Regions from separate parts of the Companilactobacillus pabuli genome, predicted to be linked through region 3. Evidence: predicted binding sites of a transcription regulator. Region 3 holds the regulator's gene; each other region holds the start of a gene.
The links. Region 3 encodes HrcA, which represses chaperone genes, less so after heat shock. Its sites were predicted from a motif close to TTAGCACTCNNNNNNNNNGAGTGCTAA; they were not measured.

Region 1 (3,288 bases), 790 kb from region 3:
AAATCAGTAATGAATTAATCATGATTTTCTTAGATTTTCAAAATTTTGAATTAAAAATATAGTTGCATTTTATTCTGAATGCGCTTATATTGAATCTAAGTTTCCTTTTGTTGATCTCACAAATTTACAAGAGGAGTGTTTCACATGAAAATAAAAAAAGACACTACAAGCCCGGCTGACATTGGTGATTACATGAAGGTCTTTGCTTGTACTGCCGTTATGATGCAGACCGTATTGAGTCTAGTTCTTGCAACTAGTCCGACTTATAACTATCAAACACCAATTGGTATTATTTATAACTTAGTTAAGTTCACTGCTCCAGCCTTTATTTTTGGTATCTTGTATACCACGACTAGAACGACTAACCAAAATACCTTGGCTAATTATGGTGGCTATATGAAAAAACAATGGTCTGCTCTTTTTGTACCCACGATTTGGTGGACTCTAGCTTACTTACTGATCATGCCAAATGTTCAACAAATCAACCAATATCACAACGTTGGCTCATTTCTTTGGCATTTTATCAATGGTAATGCCGCACCACATTTGTGGTATAACACGATGATGTTACAATTCATTATTTTAATGCCATTCTTCTGGATGCTAGCCCGCTTTGTCAAAAACAACTCTAAACGTGGAATTTGGACTTTAGTTATCACAGTTGTCTTTTTTGCAGCTTGGATTGGTTTCTATGATTTAGAAGTCTTCCATGGACCTCATGAACAAAGTTGGTATTTACTCGATCGAATTTTTATTAGTTTTGTTATTTACGGAATCTTTGGAGTTCTATCGTGGATGTTTAGAGACAAACTAGAAAAGTTTTTAAAGAAGTCTTTTCCTATTTTAGTAATTCTCTTCGTAGTTGTCTTTTACTGGACTAATAAAGAGCTCTTTAATTTCGGTTATCCTGTCAGTTTAGCTAATGCACCTTATTACAAACCTTCGATGACCTTATACGCCTTATTAGTTATCGGATTGGTCGCAACTTTGGCTATCAGACATATCAATACTAATTCCAAAGCTCTACCAGTATTCCATTTTCTAGCAACTTATGCTTACCGTGCTTACTTGTCTAACGTCTTCTGGCTACAAATCATTTGGCGTTTAGGTGGTAAAAATTTAGTAGATGTTAATCCTATCTTAGCCATTATTGTTTGCTATTTATTAACCTGGATACTATCATTTGCTTCTGCATATACATTTCATATCATTTGGTCAAAAATCAAAGATTCTTTACCAAGAAAACGTGTTCAAGAGTCAACTGAATAAATATTTTTATTTATCAAGCTTAGTTTGTTGACCCGATACACATTGTATGCTAAATTAGCACTGTGCTATTAAGAGTGCTAATTAAAAACAGGAGGCATTTTATGTTAGTTCCTACAGTTATTGAACAAAGTTCACGTGGCGAACGTGCCTATGATATTTACTCAAGATTATTAAAAGACAGAATCATCATGTTATCTGGTGAAGTTAACAGTCAAATGGCAAACACTGTCATTGCTGAACTACTTTTCCTTGATGCTCAAGATTCAGACAAGGATATTTCCATGTACATCAACTCACCTGGTGGTTCAGTTACCGACGGATTAGCTATCATGGATACTATGAATTTCGTTAAATCTGATGTTCAAACAATCGCAACTGGTTTAGCTGCCTCAATGGGTAGTGTCTTGTTGTCATCAGGTACAAAAGGCAAACGTTTTGCCCTACCAAATTCAACTGTCCTCATTCACCAACCATTAGGTGGTGCTCAAGGTCAACAAACAGAGATTGAAATTGCTGCCCAAGAAATCTTGAAGACAAGAAAGAGATTAAATCACATTTTGGCTGACAACTCAGGTCAAACATTTGAAAAACTTCAAAAGGATACTGATCGTGATAACTACATGACAGCCCAAGAAGCTAAAGACTATGGTTTGATTGATGAAATCATGACAAACAAAGCTGACAAATAATCTTTTATAAAAATCTTCCTTTATCCGTTTTGGATAAGGGAAGATTTTTTTGCTTCAATGCGTTTATTCCCTCTTATAATTAAACTGATTTGGAGGTAAAAATGACTATCTTAAAACATTTAGATCAAAATTCTCCTGCAGTTCAATATTTGATTCAAAAAGATAAACACCTCGCTAAAGTCATTCAAATGGTGGGTCCAATAAATTACCAATTACAAACTGATGCCTACGCCTTTTTAGTCAGCCAAATCATTGAACAAATGCTTTCAAAAAAAGTCGCCAAAGTTTTGACTGCTCGTTTAACAAATGAATGTGCTGGAAAGATTTGCCCAACCACCATTCAATACTTGTCTGATGAACAACTATTAAGTATTGGTATCTCACACTCTAAAGTTCACTACATTCAAAATTTAACGGAAGCAATTTTAACAAATAAAATAAACTTCTCAGATTATTTGCAAATGTCAGATACACAAGTTATCGACAGCTTAACCACAGTCAAGGGTATCGGTATTTGGTCAGCAAAGATGTTCCTGATTTTTTCATTAAATCGACCAGATATTTTACCTTTTGAGGATGTCGCTTTTTTACAAAGTTACAGTTGGGTTTATAAAACTCATAATTTCAAAAAAACAGCTGTCGAGAAAAAATGTTACAAGTGGCATCCCTATGCATCTATCGCTAGTAGGTATATGTATCAAGCAAAAAATCTAGGCTTAACTAAAAATACTTTTCATTTATACAAAAAATAGCCCTGAAAGCGCTGTATTACGGGCATTGTGTTGGACAGCTTTTTTTATTTAGACTATCCTTTATTTGGTATTAGATTTTACAAAGAAGGGATATTTTTATGAATAAGGGTGAAATTCAAAATAGCCTAGCTCGGAAGTTATTCATCATAACTTTGCTATCAGGAACTTTCACAATGTCGATCAGTCAGTCATCACTTTCAACTGCTTATCCAACATTGATGAAATTCTTCGGTGTCACGGCACCAACGATTCAATGGTTAACAACTGGTTTTATGTTGATCATGTGTATCATGATGCCTATCAGTCCTTGGCTATTAAATAATTTTTCATTTAAGAAAATCTTTTTAAGCGTGGTCGGAATTTTTGCGCTAGGTACATTGATCATTATTACAGCTCAAAACTTTCCGATGGCTATGCTTGGTAGAGCTTTAGAAGCTATTGGTGTTGGAGTCTTGTTTCCATCGTTTCAATCAGTTTTATTGACCATCACACCTGAAAACAAACGTGGTTCAACTATGGGGTACGCAGGTTTGGTCATGGGATCTGCTTTAGCCAGTGGTCCAATTATTTCCGGTATT
Region 2 (3,288 bases), 280 kb from region 3:
CGATAACTGAACCTTCAAAACCAGCATTTTCAGCGATTTGACGTAATGGTTCCTCCAAAGCACGGGCAACAATGTTAATACCTGTTTGAATGTCGCCTTCAGCCTTCAAAGCAGTAACTTTGTCTAATACGTTCATCAAAGCTGTACCACCACCAGCAACGTAGCCTTCTTCAACAGCGGCACGTGTAGCGTTTAGAGCATCTTCAATTCTGTATTTACGTTCTTTTAGTTCTGTTTCAGTAGCAGCACCAACTTTAACAACAGCAACACCACCAGCTAATTTAGCTAGACGTTCTTGTAACTTTTCCTTGTCAAAGTCTGAAGTTGTTTCAGCAATTTGCTTCTTGATCAAGTCAACACGTTCATTGATAGCGTCCTTGTTACCTGAACCTTCAACAATTGTTGTGTTGTCCTTTGTAACTGTAACTTTACCAGCTTGACCTAATTGATCCATTGTTGTGTCTTTTAGTTCAAGACCAAGGTCAGAAGTAATAACTGTACCACCAGTTAATGTAGCAATATCTTCTAGTTGAGCCTTACGACGGTCACCAAAGCCAGGAGCCTTAACAGCAACAACGTTGAATGTACCACGGATCTTGTTCAAAACAAGTGTTGGTAATGCTTCACCTTCAATATCATCAGCGATGATAAGTAGTGACTTACCTTGTTGAACGATCTTTTGTAGTAATGGCAAGATATCTTGGATGTTTGAAATCTTCTTGTCTGTGATCAAGATGTAAGGATTGTCAAGGTCAGCTTCCATCTTGTCGTTATCTGTAACCATGTATTGTGAAATGTATCCACGATCAAATTGCATACCTTCAACAACGTCTAGAGTTGTATCGATACCCTTTGATTCTTCAATTGTGATAACACCATCGTTACCAACTTTTTCCATAGCGTCAGCGATTAACTTACCTGTTTCTTCACTAGCTGATGAAACTGAAGCTACTTGAGCAATATCGCTCTTACCTGAAACCTTGTGTGAAATCTTGTGAAGTTCATCAACAGCAGCGTTTGTAGCCTTTTCGATACCAGTTCTGATACCAACAGGGTTAGCACCGGCTGTAACGTTCTTCATACCTTCTTTAACGATTGCTTGTGTCAAAACAGTAGCTGTAGTAGTACCGTCACCGGCAATATCATTTGTCTTTGAGGCTACTTCAGAAACTAATTTTGCACCCATGTTTTCAAAGTGGTCTTCTAGTTCAATGCTCTTAGCGATTGTAACACCATCGTTTGTGATTTCTGGTGAACCGTAGCTCTTTTCAAGAACAACGTTTCTACCCTTAGGTCCAATTGTTGTCTTAACTGTGTCAGCTAATTTGTTAACACCGTCCATCATCTTTGAACGTGCATCTTCTGAAAACTTAATTTGTTTTGCCATTAAATTCCACACTCCATTTTCTGTAAAAATTTATCTAAAAGTACTTTTATTAGTCAACGATTGCCATGATATCTTTTTCATGAAGGATTAAATATTCATTGTCTTCGTACTTAACTGTTGAGCCTGCATACTTGTCAAAAAGAACTTTGTCACCCTTCTTAACGTTCATAGGTACTGTCTTGCCATCATCAGTAACTAATCCAGCACCGACAGCAACAACTTCAGCAGTTTGTGGCTTTTCTTTAGCATTGTTAGCTAAAACAATACCACCGACTGTCTTTTCTTCTTCTTTATCGACTGTTACAATGACTCTATCTCCAAGTGGTTTTAACAATTTAAATACCTCCAATATAGTAATTCTACGTTTGTTTAACTTTTTTAGCACTCAAACATCTCTTGTGCTAATCACAAGTTTTATATTAACATTATATTGTGAAGTTGCAAGTATTTACCTTTAAAAAATTCGGAGGGAATCATGTCTTACCAAAAAAATCAGTTCTTCACGCTGTTGACCTACATTCTATTGTTATCGTTAGGGACAGTCCTATCGATGCTCTCTATCACGGGCTCAGCGTATTTTCTCACTATTACACTAGGTTCACTTATTGCAACTGGTGTGATGATCTACTTAGTTAAATTAGGTGGTCCATTAGCTTTTGAAAAAAAATCTGACCTCAATCACGATTTACAGTGGATCATTTTAGGTACAATCGGTGCCATCGTTGTTCAATTCGGTATCGGCTTTTTAGACCAACTAGTTTTCCATGCCAGCACTAATTCGCAAAATACGATTGGTTTGTTATTGATGGTCAAAGAATATCCTTACTATTTCCTTTATGTAATGATTGCTGCTCCAATCATGGAAGAAATCATCTTCAGAAGAGTGTTCTTTGCCAACTTGATCAAACCTACTAACGTCTATATTGCTGCAATTATTTCCGCTATTATCTTTGCTTTTATGCATCAAGATACGAGATTCTTAGTTTATGTCGCAATGGGATTGTGGTTTGCTTTTATTTATTACAAGTCAAAAAATATTTACGTCAGCGCTGGTAGTCATATCATTATGAATGCCATTGTTTTGACCATGAGTATTGCCTAAAAAAATAGCCTATCGGTAATTATAAAAATTATCGGTAGGCTATTTACGTGTGTTTAAATCGTTTGTTTCTTACTACATGGAAAATCTAGTCTCCACGCTTGTAGGATGCGACATACTTCTCTCTCTTGTCCTCATCGAACTCATGCTCGCTCTTAGCAATGATAACAGTTGCTAGTGAATTACCAACAACGTTAACAGCAGTACGTCCCATATCTACGAGACGGTCAATACCAGCGATGAAGGTCAAGCCTTGCATTGGGACACCGATTGTCGAAACTGTGGCTAGTAGCACGACAAATGATGCACCTGGTACTCCGGCCATCCCCTTAGATGTTAACATCAATACTACTACAAGGGTAATTTGTTGCCCAAGAGTTAAATTGATGTTGTAAGCTTGAGCCAAGAATAAAGCGGCCAATGATTGATAAATGGCTGAACCATCAAGGTTAAAAGTATAACCAGTTGGAATAACGAACGAAACGATTCCTTTAGAAGAACCATAATCTTGCATTTTTTCCATCATCTTAGGTAGAGCAGCTTCCGAACTAGCAGTCGTGAAAGCTAAAGTAACTTCATTTTCAATAATTCTGAACATTTCATAAAATTTAACGTGGAACAAATGTCCCACAGCTGCCATAACAACAAAGACGAAAAATGCCATTGTTGCATAAGCAATCACAATGAATAATAGTAGTGGTTTAAGGGAATTAAAGCCCATTTCACCAACTGTGACACCGATCAAAGCACAGACACCAATTGGAGCTAAACGCATAACCCAGTTGGTTACTTTGAACATAAC
Region 3 (3,288 bases):
AAAGGTAATTTTGAAACCGTCATGGTGCCAGAACAATTGATCAATGATCAAAAAATTGGTTCAAGTGCTATTAAAGAATTCATTACAAATGACAAGATTGCCGAAGCAAATGAGTTTTTAGGCTACAATTATCAAAACCAAGGCAAAGTCATTCATGGTCTACAACGCGGGCGGACACTCGGCTATCCCACAGCCAATATAGCTGTCGATGGTGATCAAGTGATTCCTTCAATTGGTGTTTATGCTACTAAAATAAAAGTAGATGGGGTTTGGTACAATTCAATGACCTCAGTAGGTTACAATGTTACTTTCAAAGAAAACACTGGTATTACGATTGAATCCAATATTTTTGATTTTAATCGAGATATTTATGGAGAACCAGTAGTAATCGAGTGGGTCAAATATTTACGTGGCGAAGTGAAATTTGACGGAGCAGACGGTTTGATCAAGCAATTAGAATTAGATAAACGTAATTCCTTAAAAGTATTGTAAAAGGAGAACTTGAGGTGCAAATGGGTCTTTCTTGAGTTAGGTTACCGACTAGATAACATTTTTTATTACTTATTTCGTGTAATTCAAAAATAGCATCTACTTTAAATATAGTGCCCATGCTTACTTGCACACTATTATCTAAGTAGATGTTTTTAATTTATTGATATAAGAAATAAAATCACTGCTCTAGTCCGGAACAGCAAAGAAAATTGGCTCAGTAGTGAGGTTATTCTTAGCAACTTGTTGCTTAGAATAAGGCCGAGTTTTGAGATTTTGCGCACTTGGTTTATGCAAAAGCTCAAAATCGTGCCCACTACGTTCCAGCCAAATTTTCTTTGCTGTGGAGGACGGAATTTTATCGTTAACCAAAGAAAGAACCTGCAAACCAAGTAGTTCTCTTTTTCAACGTTGATAATAATAAAGGCTTTTATGAAATAATTATGAAAAATGAGCGTGCATACTTGACACTATAAGGATAGATTGTTATATTTTACATTGTTAGCACTCAGGTATGAATAGTGCTAAAAAGGAGGACGGTATAATGCTATCACAACGTCAAGATGCAATCTTGAGAGAAGTCGTGCGCATATTTACAGATACCGGCCAGCCGGTTGGGTCGAAGACATTGATGAATGAATTACCATTTCATGTAAGTTCTGCGACAATCAGAAACGAAATGGCTTTACTTGAAGAAGTTGGGTATCTCGAGAAGACTCATCTTTCTTCAGGTCGAATTCCTTCAGCAATGGGATATCGCTATTATCTTGATCATCTGGTGCAACCAACTAGTGTGCCACAAGATATTGCCCAAAGAATTGACGAAGACTTCGGTAAAACATATCATCAAATCGGTGATATTATCGAACAATCCGCCAAGATCTTATCTCATTTGACCAGCTACACCGCAATTACATTGGGACCAGAAAGTAGTTCGATCCGTTTGACTGGATTTAGAATTGTCCCTTTGAACGCACATCAGCTTATGGCAATCATTGTCACAAGTGATAATAATGTAGAAAATAATATTTATACTGTCGATGATGATTTTGATACTTCATTAATTGAAAAAATCGTCAACATCGTGAATGACAAATTGGTTGGACAACCCCTTAATAAAGTTCTCCAAATGCTTCATAGCGATGTCCCAGCAATTCTTTCCGAATATATGTATTCAACAGATGGTTTGTTGGATATGATGGATTCACTCTTTAAGAAGGCTGAATCAGAGAAGTATTATGTCGACGGTCAATTGAATCTTTTGAATTATGCTAATAGCGACGATATGTCGGAAGTTCAGTCATTGTTCTCGATTATTAATCAAAGCAATGATTTGAGAAAATTATTGGATCCATCAATTTTAGATGATGGAATCAAGGTTCGTTTAGGAAGCGAATTAGGTAGTGATGCACTGAAGAATTACAGTATTATCACTGCTAATTATGATGTTGGACATCACGGTAAAGGTGTCATTGCCTTACTTGGTCCAACGACGATGCACTACTCGCAATTGATTGGTTTGTTAGGCGAATTTAGAGTTGAGTTAGCAAAAAGATTAATTGATTATTATTCAAGGTATGATGATTCTTGAAATTTAGGAGGAAGTAATGGCAGATAAACAAAAAGATCAAGATTTGAAGACTGCTAAAGAGGAAGCTTCAAAAAATGATAAAAAGGCTGAAAAAAAGCCAGCCGAAAAAAAAGTTGATCCCAAAGATGCAAAAATTAAGGATCTAACAGCCAAGAATGCGGACTTGGAAGATAAGTTCTTAAGAAGCCAAGCTGAAATTCAAAATATGAATAATCGTCATAAAAAAGAAGTTGCTGGCATGCTTAAATATGACGGACAAAAGCTAGCTACTGAAATTCTTCCGGTTTTAGATAACTTGGAACGTGCTTTGAATGTTGAAGCTACCGATGACTCAAGTAAACAATTGAAAAAGGGTATCGAGATGGTTCAACAACACATGGTTAAAGCATTGGAAGACAATCATGTAAAAGCTATCGACAATGCAGGTGAGAAGTTTGATCCTGCAGTTGCTCAAGCTGTTCAAACTGTTCCCGCAGATGATGATCACAAAAAAGATACTGTTGTTCAAGTCCTACAAAAGGGATACAAACTTGAAGATCGTGTCTTACGTCCAGCAATGGTTGTCGTTGCACAATAATAAGTAAATAAAAAATTAAAAAGAGGTTTAGGTTTATGTCTAAAGTTATTGGTATTGATTTAGGTACTACAAACTCTGCTGTAGCCGTTTTGGAAGGCGGTTCTCCAAAGATTATTACAAACCCAGAAGGTGCAAGAACAACTCCTTCAGTTGTTGCATTTAAAGATGGTGAAATTCAAGTTGGTGAAGTTGCCAAGAGACAAGCTATCACAAACCCTGATACAGTTTCATCAATCAAGCGTCACATGGGTGAAGCAGGTTACAAAGTTACTGTAGCCGGCAAGTCATACACACCACAAGAAATTTCAGCTTTCATCTTACAACACATTAAGAAGTTCTCAGAAGACTACTTAGGTGAAAAAGTTACAGATGCTGTTATCACAGTTCCTGCATACTTCAATGATTCACAAAGACAAGCTACTAAGGATGCTGGTAAGATTGCTGGATTAAACGTTCAACGTATCGTTAACGAACCAACAGCTTCAGCACTTGCTTATGGTCTAGATAATGACAAAGGTGATGAAAAGATTCTTGTTTATGACCTTGGTGGTGGTACATTTGATGTTTCTGTACTTCAATTAGGTGACGGTGTCTTCGAAGTACTTTCAACAAATGGTGATACACACCTTGG

Region 1: the regulator HrcA is predicted to act here: its motif matches at 1,324-1,350, upstream of clpP (ATP-dependent Clp endopeptidase proteolytic subunit ClpP).
Region 2: the regulator HrcA is predicted to act here: its motif matches at 1,766-1,792, upstream of groES (co-chaperone GroES).

What each region holds. Positions count from the first base shown of each region.
Region 1 is NZ_CP049366.1:515,403-518,690, reverse strand. It holds gene G6534_RS02425 (LysR family transcriptional regulator) at 1-62, shown strand, start outside; gene G6534_RS02420 (acyltransferase family protein) at 145-1,269, shown strand; gene clpP (ATP-dependent Clp endopeptidase proteolytic subunit ClpP) at 1,371-1,958, shown strand; gene G6534_RS02410 (DNA-3-methyladenine glycosylase family protein) at 2,060-2,710, shown strand; gene G6534_RS02405 (DHA2 family efflux MFS transporter permease subunit) at 2,809-3,288, shown strand, end outside.
Region 2 is NZ_CP049366.1:1,585,284-1,588,571, forward strand. It holds gene groL (chaperonin GroEL) at 1-1,387, opposite strand, end outside; gene groES (co-chaperone GroES) at 1,437-1,721, opposite strand; gene G6534_RS07685 (CPBP family intramembrane glutamic endopeptidase) at 1,863-2,489, shown strand; gene G6534_RS07690 (cation:dicarboxylate symporter family transporter) at 2,575-3,288, opposite strand, start outside.
Region 3 is NZ_CP049366.1:1,308,506-1,311,793, reverse strand. It holds gene ribF (riboflavin biosynthesis protein RibF) at 1-492, shown strand, start outside; gene G6534_RS06355 (hypothetical protein) at 679-861, opposite strand; gene hrcA (heat-inducible transcriptional repressor HrcA) at 1,034-2,080, shown strand; gene grpE (nucleotide exchange factor GrpE) at 2,097-2,657, shown strand; gene dnaK (molecular chaperone DnaK) at 2,693-3,288, shown strand, end outside.